One region of the Streptomyces sp. NPDC102259 genome, then DNA from elsewhere that is predicted to be linked to it. Evidence: predicted binding sites of a transcription regulator. Region 1 holds the regulator's gene; each other region holds the start of a gene.
What was found. Region 1 encodes HrcA, which represses chaperone genes, less so after heat shock. Its sites were predicted from a motif close to TTNGCACTCNGNNNNNCNGAGTGCNAA; they were not measured.
Positions count from the first base shown of each region.

Region 2: the regulator HrcA is predicted to act here: its motif matches at 1,626-1,652, upstream of groL (chaperonin GroEL).
Region 3: the regulator HrcA is predicted to act here: its motif matches at 3,325-3,351, upstream of groES (co-chaperone GroES).

Region 1 is NZ_JBIWMA010000001.1:475,642-482,112, reverse strand. Features, by position in the region: gene ACIRPU_RS02215 (S41 family peptidase) at 1-132, opposite strand, end outside; gene ACIRPU_RS02210 (hypothetical protein) at 178-675, opposite strand; gene ACIRPU_RS02205 (VOC family protein) at 794-1,186, opposite strand; gene ACIRPU_RS02200 (16S rRNA (uracil(1498)-N(3))-methyltransferase) at 1,212-1,958, opposite strand; gene ACIRPU_RS02195 (nitronate monooxygenase) at 1,955-3,043, opposite strand; gene dnaJ (molecular chaperone DnaJ) at 3,257-4,393, opposite strand; gene hrcA (heat-inducible transcriptional repressor HrcA) at 4,394-5,410, opposite strand; gene ACIRPU_RS02180 (MBL fold metallo-hydrolase) at 5,570-6,286, shown strand; gene ACIRPU_RS02175 (DUF3097 domain-containing protein) at 6,329-6,471, shown strand, end outside.
Region 2 is NZ_JBIWMA010000008.1:195,063-201,533, reverse strand. Features, by position in the region: gene thrC (threonine synthase) at 1-398, shown strand, start outside; gene ACIRPU_RS20690 (ubiquitin-like small modifier protein 1) at 533-808, shown strand; gene ACIRPU_RS20685 (cold-shock protein) at 1,262-1,468, shown strand; gene groL (chaperonin GroEL) at 1,813-3,435, shown strand; gene ACIRPU_RS20675 (Uma2 family endonuclease) at 3,515-4,195, opposite strand; gene ACIRPU_RS20670 (hypothetical protein) at 4,254-5,099, opposite strand; gene ACIRPU_RS20665 (DUF397 domain-containing protein) at 5,388-5,579, opposite strand; gene ACIRPU_RS20660 (helix-turn-helix domain-containing protein) at 5,560-6,402, opposite strand.
Region 3 is NZ_JBIWMA010000009.1:108,480-114,950, reverse strand. Features, by position in the region: gene ACIRPU_RS22065 (SDR family oxidoreductase) at 1-230, shown strand, start outside; gene ACIRPU_RS22060 (ester cyclase) at 320-1,027, shown strand; gene groL (chaperonin GroEL) at 1,135-2,760, opposite strand; gene groES (co-chaperone GroES) at 2,871-3,179, opposite strand; gene ACIRPU_RS22045 (polysaccharide deacetylase family protein) at 3,559-4,383, opposite strand; gene ACIRPU_RS22040 (polysaccharide deacetylase family protein) at 4,380-5,273, opposite strand; gene ACIRPU_RS22035 (methyltransferase domain-containing protein) at 5,594-6,471, shown strand, end outside.

The DNA.
Region 1 (6,471 bases):
GGCGCTGACCCGCCAGGCGCGGCCGCCGTCGAGGGGAGCCAGCCACACGTCGTCCTCGGCGGCGAAGGCCACCGACTCGCCGTGCAGGTGGGGGTATCGGAGGTATGCGGCAGGCGTCGCGGACTGTGTCACCGAATCACTGTATGCAACGGCTGGACCGCAGGTCAGGGGTTTCGATCACTTCTTTCCGCCACCCCCGCCCCCGCCCCCGCTCACGGTCTCGGTGACGGTGACGGTCACGGTGACCGTCGGCCGGCCGCCGGGCCGGTCGGAACCGGACGGCGCGACCGGCGACGGCGTCGCGGACGCGCAGTCACCGAGCCCGCTCACCCGGAACAACTGCTTCTTGCCGACGACGGCGGTGAGGTCCCCCCGCACACAGGCGCCGTCGACCGCCCGCGCGACCTGGCCCTCGACCGTGATGTCCCGCCCGTCGGCGGTCTTCCCCTGGCAGTCCACGGAGGCGACGGTCCCCGCCTTCTCCTGGTCCTCGTACTGAGCCGTGCAGGTCAGCCAGCGCACGTCCACGTCCCGCCGCTGGATCTCGGCCGTCGCGGCCTCGTCGGTGGTGTACGCCACGGACATGCTGCTCAGTCCGCCCGGCTCGCACCCGACCGCGCCGACCGTCGCCACGGCCGCCAACGGAAGAAGCCAAATCCGTCTCAATGCCCCCATGGACGGCAGCGTGCCACTCGGGCCGTCGGTGCGGTAGCCCGTATGCGGTCACGTTCCGCGCGGGTCCCGCGTGGACGCCGGAAGCGTGGACGCGCGGCTGAGCGCACCGCCGTCGCGGTCAGCCGCGCAGCAGCAGCCACTCCTGAAGTTCCACCAGATTGCCCTCCGGGTCCTTCAGATGGGCCACGCGCATCCGGTCGCCCATCGGGGCGGGGCCGTGGATCAGGGTGGCGCCGCGGGCGGTGATCCGCGCGCACATGGCGTCCAGGTCGTCGACGCGCAGGGCCACCAGGGAGCGGTGCCCGTTCGCCGTGCCGCCCAGTTCGCCGAGCACCTCCGCCATCATCGCGCGGTCCTGGATGGCTATCCCCGTCGAACCGGTGGCGGGCGAGAACTTCTCGTACGGTCCCCGCTCCGCGCCCGACTGCGGCTTGAGGCCGAGGACCTCGGCGTAGAAGCGGTAGCAGGCGGCGAAGTCGGTGACCAGCAGCCTTACCTGGACGAATTCCACAATGTCCTCCGGGAGAGCGGGCGGGTCAGGACCAGCGGCCGGTCCTGCCCAGGATGAGGGACGCGGCCGCCGTGCCGGCGGTCGAGGTGCGCAGGACGCTCCGCCCGAGCCGGTACGCCTTCGCGCCCGCCTCCGCGAAGAGCGCCAACTCGTCCGGGGATACGCCCCCTTCGGGTCCCACGACGAGCACGATCTCGCCCGTGGCGGGCAGGGCGGCGGTGGCCAGGGGCTCGCTGCCGTAGTCACGGTCCTCGTGCAGGACGGCGGCGAAGTCGGCGCGGGCGAGGACCTCCGCCACCTGCCGGGACGTCGACACGTCGGCGACCTCGGGGAAGCGGACCCGACGGGACTGCTTGCCGGCCTCGCGGGCGGTGGCCCGCCACTTGGCGAGCGCCTTCGCGCCGCGCTCGCCCTTCCACTGGGTGATGCAGCGCGCGGCGGCCCACGGCACGATCGCGTCGACGCCGGTCTCGGTCATCGTCTCGACGGCCAGCTCGCCCCGGTCGCCCTTCGGCAGCGCCTGGACGACGGTGATCCGGGGCTCCTCGGCGGGCTCCTCGATCACCTCGCCCAGGCTGACCACCAGCCGGTCCTTGCCCTCGGCGGCGACGACGGCGCCGCGCGCCCAGCGTCCGGCGCCGTCGGTGAGGACGACCTCCTCACCGGTCCGCAGCCGCTTCACGGAGACGGCGTGCCGGCCCTCGGGACCGTCCAGCACGAACTCGGAGCGGGAGGACGGGAGTTCGTCGACGACGAAGACGGGCGCCGTCATACGGCACCGCCCTCACCGGCCGGGAACCCCGACAACGCTGTCCGCGCGTCGGCGAGTTCGGACACCAGGACCTCCACCAGCTGCCCGGCGGGCAGCTCGCGGGCCAGCCGGTGGCCCTGTCCCGCCCACAGCGCCATGCCCTGCGCGTCGCCCGCCTTGGCGGCCGCCTTGCGCAGCGGCGAGGTGAGGTGGTGGACCTCCGGGTAGGCGGCCGGCGCGTACGGGCCGTGCTCGCGCAGGAAGCGGTTGACCAGGCCGCGGGCCGGGCGGCCGGAGAAGGCGCGGGTCAGCTCGGTCCGCACGAAGAGGGGGTTGGTCAGCGCCTGCTTGTGCACGGCGTGCGCGCCCGACTCGGGCGTGACGAGGAACGCGGTCCCCAGCTGGGCCGCGTCCGCGCCGGCCGCGAGGACCGCGGCGATCTGGCTGCCGCGCATGAGCCCGCCCGCGGCGACGATCGGCAGGTTCACGGACTCGCGGACCTGGGCGATCAGCGCGAGCAGCCCGATGCCGGAGCGGTCGTTCTCCGGGTTGTCCCGGTGGGTGCCCTGGTGGCCGCCTGCCTCCACACCCTGCACGATCACCGCGTCCGCGCCGGCCCGCTCCACCGCGCGGGCCTCCTCGGCGGTGGTCACGGTGACCAGGGTGACCGTTCCCGCGCGCCGCAGGGAGTCCAGGACCTCGCCGCCCGGGATGCCGAAGTGGAACGACACCACCGGCACCGGGTTGTCCAGCAGCACCGAGAGCTTGGCGTCGTAGCCGTCGTCATGGCCGCTGTCCGGATCGCCCAGCTCGGTCTCGTACCAGGCGGCCTCACCGGCCAGCTGGTGGGCGTAGACCTCGATGGCGCCGGTCTCCGCGTGGTCCGGCTGCGGCATGAACAGGTTCACGCCGAAGGGACGGGCGGTGAGGCTCCGCAGCTGCTTGATCTCCTGGTACATGCCGTCGGCCGTCTTGTACCCGGCGGCGAGGAACCCGAGCCCACCGGCCTCGCACACGGCGGCCGCGAGCCGCGGGAGGGAGACACCGCCCGCCATGGGGGCCTGCACGATCGGATACGGGAAGAGATCGGTCAGTGCGGAGGACATGACGGCATGTTGTCACGTCCTCCGAACAAGTCCGAATCGACCCTTCCCATGGGCACATGCCAACGCTTTCGGCCACCGGCACGCACCACTCGGCCCGTCCGGCGCTTGAGGACGAGGCCCGTTCAGGGCCGGTACGGGGGTCCGGGGGCGCGGCCCCCGGGGACGGGAAAGGGAAGGGGCGGTGGGGGCGGCGAAACCCCCGCACACCCACCGTCACCGCCCGTTGAACGCGTCCTTCAGCCGGGAGAACAGCCCCTGCTGCCCGGGCTGGAACTGCCCGACGGGCCGCTCCTCACCCCGCATCTTGGCCAGCTCCCGCAGCACCCGCTCCTGCTCGGGATCGAGCTTGCTCGGCGTCTGGACCTCGACGTGCACGATGAGGTCACCACGCCCTCCGCCCCGCAGATGCGTGACGCCCCGGCCGTGCAACGGGATCGACTGGCCGGACTGGGTGCCGGGCCGGATGTCGACCTCCTCCAGCCCGTCCAGCGTCTCCAACGGCACCTTGGTGCCGAGCGCCGCCGCCGTCATCGGCAGCGTCACCGTGCAGTGCAGGTCGTCACCGCGCCGCTGGAACATCGCGTGCGGCAACTCGTGGATCTCGACGTACAGGTCACCGGCGGGGCCGCCGCCGGGGCCGACCTCGCCCTCGCCCGCGAGCTGGATCCGGGTGCCGTTGTCGACACCGGCCGGGATCTTCACGGTCAGCGTGCGGCGCGAGCGCACCCGTCCGTCGCCCGCGCACTCCGGGCACGGGGTCGGCACGACGGTGCCGAAGCCCTGGCACTGCGGGCACGGCCGCGAGGTCATGACCTGGCCGAGGAAGGAGCGCGTCACCTGCGACACCTCGCCGCGCCCGCGGCACATGTCACACGTCTGGGCCGTGGTGCCGGGCGCGGCACCCTCGCCGCTGCACGTGGTGCAGACGATCGCCGTGTCGACCTGGAGGTCCTTGGTCGTGCCGAAGGCCGCCTCCTCGAGGTCGATCTCCAGCCGGATCATCGCGTCCTGGCCGCGCCGGGTGCGCGAGCGCGGTCCGCGCTGCGACGCCGTACCGAAGAACGCGTCCATGATGTCCGAGAAGTTCCCGAAGCCGCCGGCGCCGAAGCCGCCCGCGCCACCGCCGCCCGACTGCGACAGCGGGTCGCCGCCGAGGTCGTAGACCTGCTTCTTCTGCGGGTCCGACAACACCTCGTAGGCGGCGTTGATCTCCTTGAACCGCTCCTGGGTCTTCGGGTCCGGATTGACGTCCGGGTGCAGCTCGCGAGCGAGCCGCCGGAAGGCCTTCTTGATCTCTTCCTGCGACGCATCGCGGCGCACGCCGAGAACGGCGTAGTAGTCCGTGGCCACTTACGACTCCGCCAGGATCTGTCCGACGTACCGTGCCACCGCTCGTACCGCTCCCATCGTTCCCGGGTAATCCATGCGGGTCGGTCCGACCACGCCCAGCTTGGCGACTGCTTCGCCGCCCGAACCGTAGCCGACCGACACCACTGAAGTGGAGTTGAGCCCCTCATAGGCGTTCTCGTGACCGATGCGTACGGTCATGCCCGAATCGCCTGCCTCGCCAAGGAGCTTGAGGAGCACGACCTGCTCCTCCAGTGCTTCCAGGACGGGCCGGATGGTGAGGGGAAAGTCATGTCCGAAGCGGGTGAGATTGGCGGTACCGCCGATCATCAGCCGCTCCTCGTTCTCTTCGACGAGCGTCTCCAGCAGGGTGGAGAGCACCGTCGTGACCGTGCCGCGGTCCTCGGCCTCGAAGGCCTCCGGCAGATCCTCCACCAGCTGCGGCACGTCCGCGAAGCGGCGCCCCGCGACCCGGCTGTTGAGCCGCGCGCGTAGATCCGCCAGAGAGGTCTCCCCGAAGGGCGCCGCGCAGTCCACCATCCGCTGCTCGACCCGCCCGGTGTCCGTGATCAGCACGAGCATCAGGCGTGCGGGCGCGAGCGAGAGGAGCTCCACGTGCCGCACGGTCGAGCGGGTCAGCGACGGATACTGCACGACGGCGACCTGCCGGGTGAGCTGCGCGAGCAGCCGTACGGTCCGGGCCACCACGTCGTCGAGGTCGACGGCGCCGTCCAGGAAGTTCTGGATGGCCCGCCGCTCGGGACCGGTCATCGGCTTGACGCCGGCCAGCTTGTCGACGAACAGCCGGTAGCCCTTGTCCGTGGGGATCCGCCCGGCACTGGTGTGCGGCTGGGCGATGTACCCCTCGTCCTCCAGGGCGGCCATGTCGTTGCGGACCGTCGCCGGGGACACGCCGAGGCTGTGCCGCTCGGTGAGCGCCTTCGACCCCACGGGTTCCTCGGTGCCGACGTAGTCCTGGACGATGGCGCGCAGCACCTGGAGCCTGCGTTCACTCAGCATCGCGCGCACACCTCCAGCAGTCGTCCCCAGTCCCCTGGGCGCCTTGTCTGGCACTCTTCACATCCGAGTGCCAGCGTTCCCCGGCCCAGTGTACGGCTGTGGGGTACACCCGGGGCAAGGTCGGCCCCTGGTGCAGCGTCGTAGGGCTAGCGTCGCGGTATGACGGTGACTTGGGAAGAGCTCGGGTGGGAGCGGGTCGCGGCCGGGGTGGGCCGGGTGCGGCTGCCGGGCTGGGACTGCACGGCGGGGCTGGTCGTCGGGGCGGGCGCGGTGCTGATGATCGACGCGGGGTCGAGCCTGGCCGAGGGGGTGCGACTGCGGGCCTGGGCCGAGGAACTCGGCGGTTCCCGTGTGACCCATCTCGCGCTCACCCACCCGCACTTCGATCATGTGTTCGGGGCGGCGGCGTTCGCGGGCGCGGAGGTCTTCGGGGCGGTGGGGGTGGACACCGTGCCGGCCGAGGAGCTGCGGGCGGACGCGGTGCGCAACGGTCTCGACGAGGCGGCGGCGACGGAGGCCGCGGACACGCTCGTCCGGCCCCGGCACCTCGTCTCCGGCGAGTGGACCCTCGACCTCGGCGGCGGCCGGCAGGTCCTGCTGGCGAACGTCGGCCCCGGTCACACCGCCCATGACCTGGCGGTCCTGGTCCCCGGCAGCCCCGAGACGGTGTTCTGCGGCGACCTCGTCGAGGAGTCCGGCGAGCCCCAGGCCGGACCCGACGCCGTACCGTCCCACTGGGCCGCCGCCCTCGACCGGCTCCTCGAACTCGGCGGCGAGGACGCGCTGTACGTGCCCGGTCACGGGGCGGTGGTGGACGCGGCGTTCGTACGGGCGCAACGCGACGCGCTGGCGACCCGTTTCGGCGTGTCGCGCTGATCGTGTGTCCCTCGGCCCCGAGCTTCTCCTATCGTCATCCGAATGCGCCAGTACTCCGCCGACCTGACCCCTCCCTGGAAGCGGCCGAAGCCGGTCCCCGAGGCCCCGGCGGAGCCCGGACTGGTGGTGGAGGAGCCCGGCACCGGGTTCTGCGGGGCGGTGATCCGCTGCGAGGCGGGCACGGT
Region 2 (6,471 bases), on a different contig from region 1:
CCGTCGCCTACAAGGCCGGGCACGACGTGGTCCGCCCCCAGAAGCCGAACACCATCGCCAAGTCGCTGGCCATCGGCAACCCGGCTGACGGTCCGTACGTCCTCGACATCGCGCGGCGCACCGGTGGCGCGGTGGAGGACGTGAACGACGAGCAGATCGTCGACGCGATCAAGCTGCTGGCGCGGACCGAGGGGATCTTCGCGGAGACCGCCGGTGGGGTGACGGTGGGTGTGACGCGCAAGCTGATCGAGAACGGTCTTCTCGACCCGACCGGGACGACCGTCGTCCTCAATACGGGTGACGGACTGAAGACCCTGGACGCGGTGGCCGGCACCGGGCTGACCGCGACCATCCGTCCGAACCTCGACTCCTTCCGCGAGGCCGGCCTCGCGTCATGAGCGGGGCGCTCCGCTGTAAGACCGTATGTGTGCTGCGGGCCGGTGTGGGCCGGTCGCGCCCACGCGGCGGCAGCCGCACGATCCGCACGGCCCCGCGCCCCTGAGGCCGTCTACCCGACCGGAGATCACCAGACATGAGCGTCAACGTCCGCATCCCCACCATCCTGCGCACCTACACGGGCGGGCAGGCCGAGGTGAAGGCCGAGGGGGCGACCCTCGGTGAGGTCATCGCCGACCTGGAGAAGAACCACACCGGTATCGCCGCCCGGGTCCTGGACGACCAGGGCAAGCTGCGCCGGTTCGTCAACGTGTACGTGAACGACGACGACGTCCGCTTCGAGCAGGGTCTGGAGACGGCCACCCCGGACGGCGCCGGCGTCTCCATCATCCCGGCCGTGGCCGGCGGCTGACCGACGGTCAGTACCCACTGGTAGTAACCGTCGGTAACATCGATTACCGAGCGTTCATCGAATTGCCCTCTCCGCGATAGAAGCGGAGGGGGCAATTCAGTGTGGTTGAGCGCGGTACAGTTGGGGAAGCCGGTCCGGATCACCGGATCCGGAGCCTTTGATTTCTGCCCCGCGCCCGACAAGAAGCAGCCAATGTGTGCGCCTCTTTCGTGGCTTTTGCGGCTTATGTAGGGCCCGACTTGCCCTCAATTCAGGCGAATTCTCGCCACATTACGGATCCCGCCCGTCCGGAATTCTCGTCCAAGTGACCTGTTGCAGAGGGCAGTTGGACAGATACATTCGGCCGCGGTCGACGCGTTCCGGCGCACGCCCCCAAGCCAACCGGGGGGTGAGGTCTGACCCGGATCCGCGAAGTGTGGGTCCGTGCAAGGGCCAGTAATAGGGGAGTTAGGCATGGCTCAGGGCACCGTCAAATGGTTCAACGCGGAGAAGGGGTACGGCTTCATCGCGGTCGACGGTGGTGCGGATGTTTTCGTCCACTACAGCGCGATTCAGATGGACGGCTACCGCACCCTGGAAGAGGGGCAGCGGGTCGATTTCGAGATCTCGGCTGGCCAGAAGGGGCCGCAGGCGGACATGGTCCGGCTCGCGACCGGCTGAAGCACGCGCCGACTGAAAGCGTCGTTCTTCTGTACAACTGACGAAGGGCTCGCACCCCCACGGGGGGCGAGCCCTTCGGTCTGTCCGGGGACGTCCGCGAGGCGTCGGCGAGACGTCCGCGAGGGGTGTCCGCAAGGGTGCCGGTCCGGCGGAGGCGCTTGCACTCTCATGGGTCGAGTGCTAATCATTGCGTTAGCACTCTGAAGGTGAGAGTGACAACGAGGACCGGGTCGGTGAGGCCCGCAGGCCAGGTGGGGCAAGGAACCACGAGGCCGGCGAGCCGTCCGTCGCGGGCGCCAGCGCGGTCCGGAGCAATCCACCCCAGTCCGGGAGGACCACTTCACATGGCCAAGATCATCGCGTTCGACGAGGAGGCACGGCGCGGCCTCGAGCGCGGCATGAACCAGCTCGCGGACGCCGTGAAGGTGACGCTCGGCCCCAAGGGCCGCAACGTCGTCCTCGAGAAGAAGTGGGGCGCACCCACGATCACCAACGATGGTGTTTCCATCGCCAAGGAGATCGAGCTCGAGGACCCGTACGAGAAGATCGGCGCAGAGCTGGTCAAGGAAGTCGCCAAGAAGACGGACGACGTCGCCGGTGACGGTACGACCACCGCGACCGTCCTCGCCCAGGCCCTGGTCAAGGAAGGCCTGCGCAACGTAGCCGCCGGCGCCAACCCGATGGCCCTCAAGCGCGGTATCGAGAAGGCCGTCGAGGCCGTCTCCGGTGCCCTGCTCGAGCAGGCCAAGGATGTCGAGACCAAGGAGCAGATCGCTTCCACGGCCTCCATCTCCGCCGCCGACACCCAGATCGGCGAGCTCATCGCCGAGGCGATGGACAAGGTCGGCAAGGAAGGCGTCATCACCGTCGAGGAGTCCCAGACCTTCGGTCTGGAGCTGGAGCTCACCGAGGGTATGCGCTTCGACAAGGGCTACATCTCGGCGTACTTCGCCACCGACATGGAGCGTATGGAGGCCGTCCTCGACGACCCGTACATCCTGATCGCGAACTCCAAGATCGCCAACGTCAAGGACCTGCTCCCGCTCCTCGAGAAGGTCATGCAGGGCGGCAAGCCGCTGCTGATCATCGCCGAGGACGTCGAGGGCGAGGCGCTGTCGACGCTGGTCGTCAACAAGATCCGCGGCACCTTCAAGTCCGTCGCGGTCAAGGCCCCGGGATTCGGCGACCGCCGCAAGGCGATGCTGAACGACATCGCCATCCTCACCGGTGGCGAGGTCATCTCCGAGGAGGTCGGTCTCAAGCTCGAGAACACCTCCATCGACCTCCTGGGCAAGGCCCGCAAGGTCGTCATCACCAAGGACGAGACCACCATCGTCGACGGTGCCGGCTCCTCGGACCAGGTCGCGGGTCGGGTCAACCAGATCCGCGCCGAGATCGAGAACAGCGACTCGGACTACGACCGCGAGAAGCTGCAGGAGCGCCTGGCGAAGCTCGCCGGCGGTGTCGCGGTCATCAAGGCCGGCGCCGCCACCGAGGTGGAGCTCAAGGAGCGCAAGCACCGCATCGAGGACGCCGTTCGCAACGCGAAGGCCGCCGTCGAGGAGGGCATCGTCGCCGGTGGTGGCGTTGCGCTCATCCAGGCGTCCGCCGTCTTCGAGAAGCTGGAGCTCGAGGGTGACGAGGCGACCGGCGCCAACGCCGTGCGCATCGCGCTCGAGGCCCCGCTGAAGCAGATCGCCGTCAACGGTGGTCTCGAGGGTGGCGTCGTCGTCGAGAAGGTCCGCAACCTGCCCATCGGTCACGGCCTCAACGCCGCGACCGGCGAGTACGTCGACATGATCGCCGAGGGCATCATCGACCCGGCGAAGGTCACGCGCTCCGCGCTGCAGAACGCGGCCTCCATCGCCGCGCTGTTCCTCACCACCGAGGCCGTCATCGCCGACAAGCCGGAGAAGGCGTCCGCGCCGGCCGGCGGCGGCATGCCGGGCGGCGACATGGACTTCTGATCGACCTCACGGTTGATCGCCTGTCCTACGGACCGAGGGCGGCACTTCCCCGAAACGGGGGGTGCCGCCCTCGGGCGTTTCAGTCGGCGAACTGCTTGAGCTGCTCGGTGTCGAGGGTGATACCGACAGGAGCCGGAAGCGGCACGGTGGCACCCCAGGAGTAGGACACGGACTGCTGGTAGCGGCCGTCCTTGGGCTCGCTGAACACGACGACCGTGTTGTTGTCGCGGTCGACGAGGAGGTAGACGGGAATGGCCGCTCCGGCGTAGCCGACGGGCTTGTCGATACGGTCGCGCTGGTCGGTGTCGCGATCGTGGGAGGTGATCTCCACAGCCATCAGCGTGCCGTCCGGGGCGGACCACTCCCCGTCTTCGACGAAGTGGTTCACCGGCGCGAGGAAACCGTCCGTGCGGGCGCGACCCTTTCGGTATGTCTCGGCTTTGACGCCGCGCTCGGGTGCGAGGTCCAGATCGGGGCGTTGGTGCATGCACTGGCGCAGCAGCCACATGAAGATCGACGTGTGCTTGCCGTCCGGCATCGCCTTGACTACTACCTTTCCGTTCACGTACTCGAGCCGCACGGTCTCAGGCGCGGACGCAGCAAGCTCCTCGAACTCCTCGACGTCGAGCGGCCCGTGGCGGATGCACAGCCTCCCGCCGAGAAACTCCAGCCGGTCACGAAGCTCCCTCGGAGCTCTCTCGACGAGTTCTTCGAAGTCCTCCACGGACATCTGAGGGCGTTCTTCGATGTCAGGGGTCATGGCGTCGCCTCCTTCCCTCCATCGTGCCCGGGGTGGCGTCGTCGGACCGTAGGAGCCGTCATACGGGTGTCCTGTCCTGTCGTTTCACTGACATGGCAGCCCGGATCTCCCCCGCGCGGGCGTGGATCGCGGGGGCGGGCAGGAGTGCGGCGGGGCGTGTGGGCGTGTGCTCGCCCCGGCAGCCGCGGCACACGCCCCCTGGCAGGGCCTCCGGGTGTCCCGGGACTCCGCACTCCGCGCACTCCAGACGACGGCGGGGCGGGCGCGGGGCCGGTGGCGGCGGAGGCGGGACCTTGTCCGTCAGGCGGCGGTGGAGCAGGGCGGCGGGGCTGTGGACCGGGGTCGGCAGACCGGCGGTGAGGGCGGTGCGGAGCGTCTCCTCCGTGGCCCCGCGCGCGAACCACTCCTCCACCAGCGGGGCGAGTCGCGCGCAGTCGGCGGCGGAGAGGGACAGGGCGGGGGCCGTGCGGCCGAGGGCGGCCAGGAGGACGTGGGCGCGGGAACGGGTGGGACGGGTGCCTTCAGGGGCAGGCCCCGGGTCCGGGTCCGGTGGTTCTCCGGGGGCGTCACCCCGCGTGAACCTCGCCCACCAGCCGTCGTCGCGTGCGGTACGGGTGAACCACGTTCGGGTGATCCAGCGGTACTCGCCGGAGGTCGATTCCACGCGTTCCCGGCCCCGCCTCAAGTGCCCCGCCTGCTGGATGCGGTTGAGGGCGGTCCGCAGGGCGCACTGGCCGTACGGCGTCGTCTTGGCCAGCGTCTTCACGGAGATGTCCGTGCCGTCGGGCAGCCGGTCGAGGTACGCGGCGATCGCCGCCTCACGGGGCGGGAGGTGCGTGAAGTCGTGACGGGTGCGGGCGAGTTGGCCCGGCGCGGTCCGTTTGCCGTAACCCGGATTGGCCATCGGGTGCGGGGATGCGTGCGCGGACTGGGGGTCAGTACTAAGCTTGGCGTCAGCCACGGATCGAGCCTCGTTCGATCTTGTAGGTCAAGCCCCCGCAGGTGTTGGTAGCACCTGGCGGGGGCTGTTTCGTTATGCGCACGCTAGAACGTGGTGACCTTCCGTGGCAAGTCGGTCGCTCCGCGTCAACTTGCCGGGTGGGAGGGTGGGTTGAGGCCCTCCACCCGTTCCCTGGAAAGAGGGCTCGACGCTGGACGCTTGAGCCTCGGGACGGTCGCGAAGGACGACGGATCAGTCGTTCTTGAGGTTCTCCACGAACGCGGACCACGCCTCGGCCCGGAACGCGAGCCTCGGGCCGAGGGGGGTTTTGGAGTCCCGGACGGGGACGAGGGGGGAGCGACCGGTGGCGACTTCGAGGCAGTCGCCGTTGTCGGCACCGCTGTAGCTCGACTTGTACCAGGACTCACGGCTGTGTCGCGTCATGTGTCCAATCCTCTGCCACGGATCCCAGCAGGGCCAGGGAATCCTGTGGAGAGAGTGCGCTGGCCCTGATCAGGTCGAACGTCAGCTCATGGCGGGCGACAGTTGCCGGGTCGTCCATCAGGCGTCCCACGTCGATGCCTTCGACGTATGAGAGCGGAGGCGCGTCGGGGAAGTACATGAGCTTGATGCCGCTTACCTGAGATCCGATGGCGCCTGCACTGAACGGGAGCACCTGCATGATGATCCGCCGTCGCTGGGCGAGGTTCGCCACGTGTTGGAGGGCCTGTGCCATGACGGCCGTTCCACCGACAGGGCGGCGCAGGGCGGCTTCGTCGAGGACCGCCCACAACAACGGGGTTGTTGGATCGTCGAGAAGGCGGGTTCGGGCCATTCGCATGGCTACCAGTTCGTCGATTCTCGCGTCTGGCTCTGTAGGCCAGTAGGCGCGGAACAGGGCCTCCGCGTAGCCAGGCGTTTGCAACAGCCCGGGAAGCAGGGTGGGTGTGAACTGCCTGATCGACGAAGCGAGTTCCTCTGCTTCCACTGCCTGGGTGAAGTGGTGTGCGTACTTGGAGTTCGTGGAGGCCATGCAGTTGCGCCGGAAGAAGCCGTTGGTGCCCAGGGTTTCGTCGATCTTGACGGCGTACTCCAGGAGCATCCGTCGCGTCCCCGCCTCCAGTTGCCCGATGAACGAGCCGCTGACGAACAGCAGCTCGCCCAGGTTCGCCTGACTCAGCCCCTTCTTCTCGCGGGCGTGCCGCAACTCCGCACCCAGTAGTGCTCGGGGGGACGATGACGGATCGAGGTCCTTCGGTCCTGGCATGGCGACTCCCTGTCACACAGGTGGGTTTGTTGGGACGCCGTATCTGGCCAGGTTAGAAGCCGGGCGGCC
Region 3 (6,471 bases), on a different contig from region 1:
GCACGGAGTTCCACGAGCGGGCCGGAATGGGCACGGACAACATCCCGGGCTGGATGTGGCTGGACGCGGACAAGCTGGTCGCGGCGGCGCTGCACGACCTGGCGCGCGGGAAGTCGCTGTCGATCCCCGACCCGCGCTACAAGGCGCTGATGGGCCTGGTGAAGGTGACGCCCCGCTCGCTGCTGGGTGGAATCAGCTCGAGGACGGGCCGGAAGTACGGACCTCAGTAGCGGGCCCGGCGATGGGCGGGTGGCGTCGGCGCTCCAGTGGGAAAATGGGCGTGACAGGGACCGGACCCAGGGGGGCCGGAGGCGGCGTCATGACGTTCGTACAGCTCATCGACTGCAAGACCAGCCGGTTCGACGAGATGGACCGGCTGATGGACACCTGGGTCGAACAGACCAAGGGCAAGCGGACCGCGTCGCACGCGGTGGTCGGCAAGGACCGCTCCGACGCCTCGCACTTCATAGAGATCGTGGAGTTCCCCTCGTACGAGGAGGCGATGCGGAACTCGAACCTGCCGGAGACCGACAAGGTCTTCCGGGAGCTGGTGGCCCTGTGCGACGAGATGCCGACCTTCACGGATCTCGACGTCGTACGGGACGAGCAGCTGTACGCCGCGACGGCGCGGCGGTTCTTCGAGACGATCGGCACACGGGGCGAGCTGCCGGCGCTGGACTCTCTGATGGCCGAGGAGTACCACGACCATGATCCCGCCAACGAGCAGGACACCATCGGGATGGACGCGATGCGCCGGGAGATCGAGATGTGGCGGGGCGGTTTCGACCTCGCCTTCTCGCTCGACGACCAGATCGAGCAGGGCGACCGCGTGTGCAACCGGTGGACCTGGAGCGGCACCCACAAGGGCGACTTCATGGGGATCCCGGCCACCGGGAAGCGGGTCACGATGACCGGCACGACCGTCTTCCGGTGCCGGGAGGACGGGAAGATCGCCGAGGCCTGGTGGCAGTACGACCGGCTGGGGCTGATGGCGCAGCTGGGGGCGCTGGACGGGCTGGAGCGGTAGGAGACGCCGAGGCCCGGCACCCCTTGTCCGTGGGGTGCCGGGCCTCTGCCGTGCCGACGACCTGGGTCGGTGCCTACCGGCCCGGGTCGGTGTACCGACGCGCTGCGTCAGTGGGAGTGACCGTGGCCGTGGCCCGCGGCGGCCGGCTCTTCCTCTTCCTTCTTCTCGACGACCAGGGTCTCGGTCGTCAGGAGGAGGGAGGCGATGGAGGCGGCGTTCTCCAGGGCGGAGCGGGTGACCTTGACCGGGTCGATGACGCCGGCCTTGACCAGGTCGCCGTACTCGCCGGTCGCGGCGTTGAAGCCCTGGCCCTTGTCGAGCTCGGCAACCTTGGAGGTGATGACGTAGCCCTCGAGGCCCGCGTTCTCGGCGATCCAGCGCAGCGGCTCGACGACGGCGCGGCGGACGACGGCGACACCGGTGGCCTCGTCGCCGGTCTTGCCCAGGCCGTCCTCCAGCACCTTGGCGGCGTGGACGAGCGCGGAGCCACCACCGGAGACGATGCCCTCCTCGACCGCGGCGCGGGTCGCGGAGATGGCGTCCTCCAGACGGTGCTTCTTCTCCTTCAGCTCCACCTCGGTGGCGGCGCCGACCTTGATGACGCACACGCCGCCGGCCAGCTTCGCGAGGCGCTCCTGGAGCTTCTCGCGGTCCCAGTCGGAGTCGGTGTTCTCGATCTCGGCCTTGATCTGGCCGACGCGGCCCTGGACCTCGGAGGAGTCGCCGGCACCGTCGACGACCGTGGTGTCGTCCTTGGTGACGGTGACGCGGCGGGCGGAGCCGAGCACGTCCACGCCGACCTGGTCGAGCTTGAGGCCGACCTCTTCGGAGATGACGGTGGCGCCGGTGAGGACCGCCAGGTCCTGGAGCATCGCCTTGCGACGGTCACCGAAGCCGGGGGCCTTGACGGCGACCGCGTTGAAGGTGCCGCGGATCTTGTTCACGACCAGGGTCGACAGGGCCTCGCCCTCGAGGTCCTCGGCGATGATCAGCAGCGGGCGGGAGGAGTTGGTCTGGATGACCTTCTCCAGCAGCGGCAGCAGGTCTCCGATGGAGGAGATCTTGCCCTGGTTGATGAGGATGTAGGGGTCCTCGAGCACGGCCTCCATGCGCTCCTGGTCCGTCACGAAGTACGGCGACAGGTAGCCCTTGTCGAAGGCCATGCCCTCGGTGAAGTCCAGCTCCAGGCCGAAGGTGTTGGACTCCTCGACGGTGATGACACCGTCCTTGCCGACCTTGTCCATCGCCTCGGCGATGAGCTCGCCGACCTGCGTGTCCTGCGCGGACAGCGCGGCGACGGCGGCGATGTCGGCCTTGTCCTCGATCGGACGGGCGGTGGCGAGGAGCTCCTCGGACACGGCCTTGACGGCGGCGTCGATGCCCTTCTTCAGGGCGGCCGGGGAGGCGCCCGCGGCAACGTTCCTCAGACCCTCGCGTACCAGCGCCTGGGCGAGCACGGTGGCGGTGGTCGTACCGTCACCCGCGATGTCGTTGGTCTTGGTCGCCACCTCCTTCACCAGCTGGGCACCGAGGTTCTCGTACGGGTCGTCGAGCTCGACCTCGCGGGCGATCGTGACACCGTCGTTGGTGATGGTGGGGGCGCCGAACTTCTTGTCGATGACGACGTTGCGGCCCTTGGGGCCGATCGTCACCTTGACCGTGTCGGCAAGCTTGTTGACGCCGCGCTCGAGGGCGCGACGGGCGTCCTCGTCGAACTTCAGGATCTTCGCCATGGGAGCGGTCAGCCCTCTCGGAAAACGTGGGAGAAACGAACTGCGCCCCCAGCTCCCGGCTTCACAAAGACGCGGGGCCAGGAGCGCAGTTCACTGCAAAACTGGGTGAATTACTTCTCGATGATCGCGAGCACGTCGCGAGCCGAGAGGACGAGGTACTCCTCGCCGTTGTACTTCACCTCGGTACCGCCGTACTTGCTGTACAGGACGACGTCGCCGACCTTGACGTCGAGCGGCAGGCGCTCGCCGTTCTCGAAGCGACCCGGGCCCACAGCGAGGACAGCCCCCTCCTGGGGCTTCTCCTTCGCGGTGTCCGGGATGACCAGGCCAGAGGCGGTGGTCTGCTCGGCGTCGAGCGGCTGGACCACAATGCGGTCCTCGAGCGGCTTGATGGCAACCTTGGAGCTGGTGGTCGTCACGATCCGACCTCCCCCTTCGGAGATCTCACGGGGCTAACTGTCTGAGGTGGCGACCAGGTGGATCCGTCGTCGCGGGTGCCGGACCTGCCCGTCGCGTGTTGGCACTCTCCAGTGGGGAGTGCCAGAACTGAGACTATGACCGTGATTAGCACTCGGTCAAGCGGAGTGCCAATGAGTGCGGCGCGTCGGCCGGATTTCGAGCGGGGGTGAGAGGCCCTGTCGCCGTGTGTCGGTGTGGTCCCGCGCGCTGGGGGCTGCCGCCTCCAGGCCCCCGCCGTCGGCCCTGAAGGGGCCTCGTCCTCGAACGCCGGACGGGCTGAAAAACAGACCCCCGGCCGGTACTGGAAGGTTCCCCCGGCAGTGGGGCCCTCGGGGGTTCTCAGACGTAGTCCTCCAATCTGGCCACCGTCAGGCCCTGCTCCTGTACGCGTCGCAGCAGGCTCGTCGTCCGTTGTCTCAGGCCCGGGCCCGTCGACTCGTCCGGGGCCACGGCGATGATGTCGCCGGGGTGGAGGCGGTGGGGGCCGTAGGTGTAGGTGAGGTCGGTGGGGCCCATCGCCGCGCGCCAGAGGACGATGGCCGCGATGCCGCAGTCGGCGGCGGCGCGTCGGGTGGTGGTGTCGTAGGCGCCGTAGGGCGGGCGGAAGAGGCGGGGGCGCAGGCCGAAACGGGAGCGGAGCTTGTCCTGCTGGCCGCAGATCTCGGCGCGCTGGCCGGCGTAGGGCAGGCCGCGCAGGGCCGGGTGGTCCAGGGTGTGGTTCTGGATGTTCGCGCCGACGGACCGGAGGCGGGCGAAGTGGGCGTAGCCCGGGCCCACCACGCTGTCCGTGAGGAACATGCTCACCGGGAGACGCAGTTCGCGGACCATGTCGACGAAACGGGGGTCGCGTTCGGCCCCGTCGTCGTAGGTGAGGAAGACGACCCGGTCGGCGGTCGGGACGTGGTCGACGACCGGCGGGAAGGCCGCTCCGGGACTGCCCGCCAGGGAGCGGGCGGGATGGCGCGGTGCGGGGGCCAGGGGCGCCGTCAGGCCCCAGCGGCGGTAGGCGTCCTGCCCGGCCGGGCCGTGCGGGCGGACCCGGGCGGCGGCCTTCTTGCCGAGCCGTTCGATCGGGTCGACGGACTGGGCGCAGCCCGCCAGGGCCGCCAGTGTCGTGAGGGTCGTCAGGATCAGCAGTACGGTCGGCAGCCCCCGCGTCCTCACAGGTAGTCCTCCAGTCGCGCCACCGCGTACCCCTTCGCCGTGACCTTGTTCAGGAACCGGCGGACCATGTCGGGCATCGTGCCCTTCCAGTCGCCGCGGCCGCGGAAGTGGCTCAGGACGATGTCGCCGGGGTGGAGGTCCTGGTCCCACTCGCGGTACTCCCAGTGGTCGACGAAGACCTCCTCGGCCCAGAGCGGGGCGTAGCGCACGCCGCAGGTCTTCGCGGCGCGCAGGGTGTCCTGGTCGTAGTTGCCGAAGGGCGGCCGGAAGAGGGTGGGGCGCCTGCCGTAGCGCTTCTCGATGACGTCCTGCATGCCGCAGATCTCGCGCTTCTGGCGGGCGTAGGAGAGGGCGGGCAGGTAGGGGTGGTGCAGGGTGTGGTTGTTCAGCCCCACGCCCCGGTCCTGCATCTGCTTGAAGTAGCCGTAGTCGTCCTTGACGAGGTAGTCGCTGAGGAAGGCGGTGTACGGGATCTTCAGCTCGCTCATCATGCGCAGGAACGCCGGGTCCTTCTCGGCGCCGTCGTCGATGGTGAGGAAGACGACCCGGTCTTCGGTCGGGATCGTGGTGAAGACCGGCGGGAGGCCGAGTTCTTCGTGATCGTCGACCTCGAAGCCCTTGCGGGTGGTGATCTCCGGTGGGTGCGCGGGCGGCGCCGGGGGTGTCAACGGGGCCTTCTTCAGGCCCCAGCGCTTCGCCGCGACGACCCGGGCCTGGTGCGCGGCGCGGAGCCTGGAGGCGTACGCGTGCAGGGCGCGGGCGGGCGGCGCCTCGGGGGGCGGCCCCGCCTTCTCGGGCTGCTGGCCCGGCGCGGGGCGCGCCGGGCGGCCGGCGCCCTCGCCGCCTCCCGCGCAGCCCGAGGCGATGGTGGCCAGCGCGAGGACGGCGATGAGGCTCCGGACGCCCACACGACCGCCCACACGACCGTTCACATGCCCGTCCGCACGACCGTTCGCACGCCCGTCCGCACGACCGCCCAGACGACCGTCCGCACGACCGCGCGCCCGTCCGCGCCGACGCGGTGTCCGAGAACAGCCGTGCTTGTCATCATTTTGTACGACAGGTCCCATGGCGCCGGATCCTCGCAGTCACCGCTGCGCAACCCCGTCCGACACCGCCGCCGGAGACACACCGTCCACCGACTGGCCCAAAGAGACCGGCGGCGGCGGGCGGTGACCGTCGCGGCGGGTGGCTGGTCGACAATGAGGTGGTGAACGACCTCGCTCCCCTCCTCTCCGCCGAGGGCCGTGCCCTCCTCGACCTGGTGCGTGGCACCGCTCCCGCCGACGAGCTCGCCGTCGCCACCCGGCTGCGCCGCGCGCACCCCGCCGATCTGGTGTCCGCGGCGCTCGGCCAGGCCCGGCTGCGGCAGCGGGCGGCGGCGAAGTTCGGAGCCGAGGACGCGGAGCGGATGTTCTTCACGCCGAACGGGGTGGAGCAGTCGACACGGGCGAGTGTCGCCGGCCACCGGGCCGACCGGATGAAGGCGCTCGGCGTGACGTCCGTCGCCGACCTGTGCTGCGGGATCGGCGGTGACGCGATCGCGCTCGCCCGGGCCGGGATCCGGGTGCTGGCCGTGGACCGGGACCCGGTCACGGCGGAGGCGGCGCGCGCGAACGCCGACGCGCTGGGGCTGAGCGAGCTGATCGAGGTACGCGAGGCGGACGTCACCGAAGTGGACACCGGCGGCTACGACGCCGTGTTCGTCGATCCGGCGCGCAGGGGAGGCCGCGGCCGTATCTTCGATCCCGAGGCTTACTCGCCGCCCCTGTCGTGGGCCGTCGGCGCCGCCCTCGCCGCCCCGCGCGCCGCCCTGAAGATCGCGCCCGGCGTGCCGCACGAGGCGATCCCGGCCGAGGCCGAGGCCGAGTGGATCTCGGACGGCGGGGACGTGAAGGAGGCGGTGCTCTGGTTCGGCACCGAGCCGGGGGCCGTGCGGGCCACCCTGCTCCCGGGGCCGCGGACGCTGCTCGGCGCCGGGTTGCCCAACCCGGACGTCCGGCCGGTCGGGCGGTATCTGTACGAGCCCGACGGCGCGGTCATCCGGGCCCATCTGGTCGCCGACGTGGCCCGGCAGCTCGACGGCGG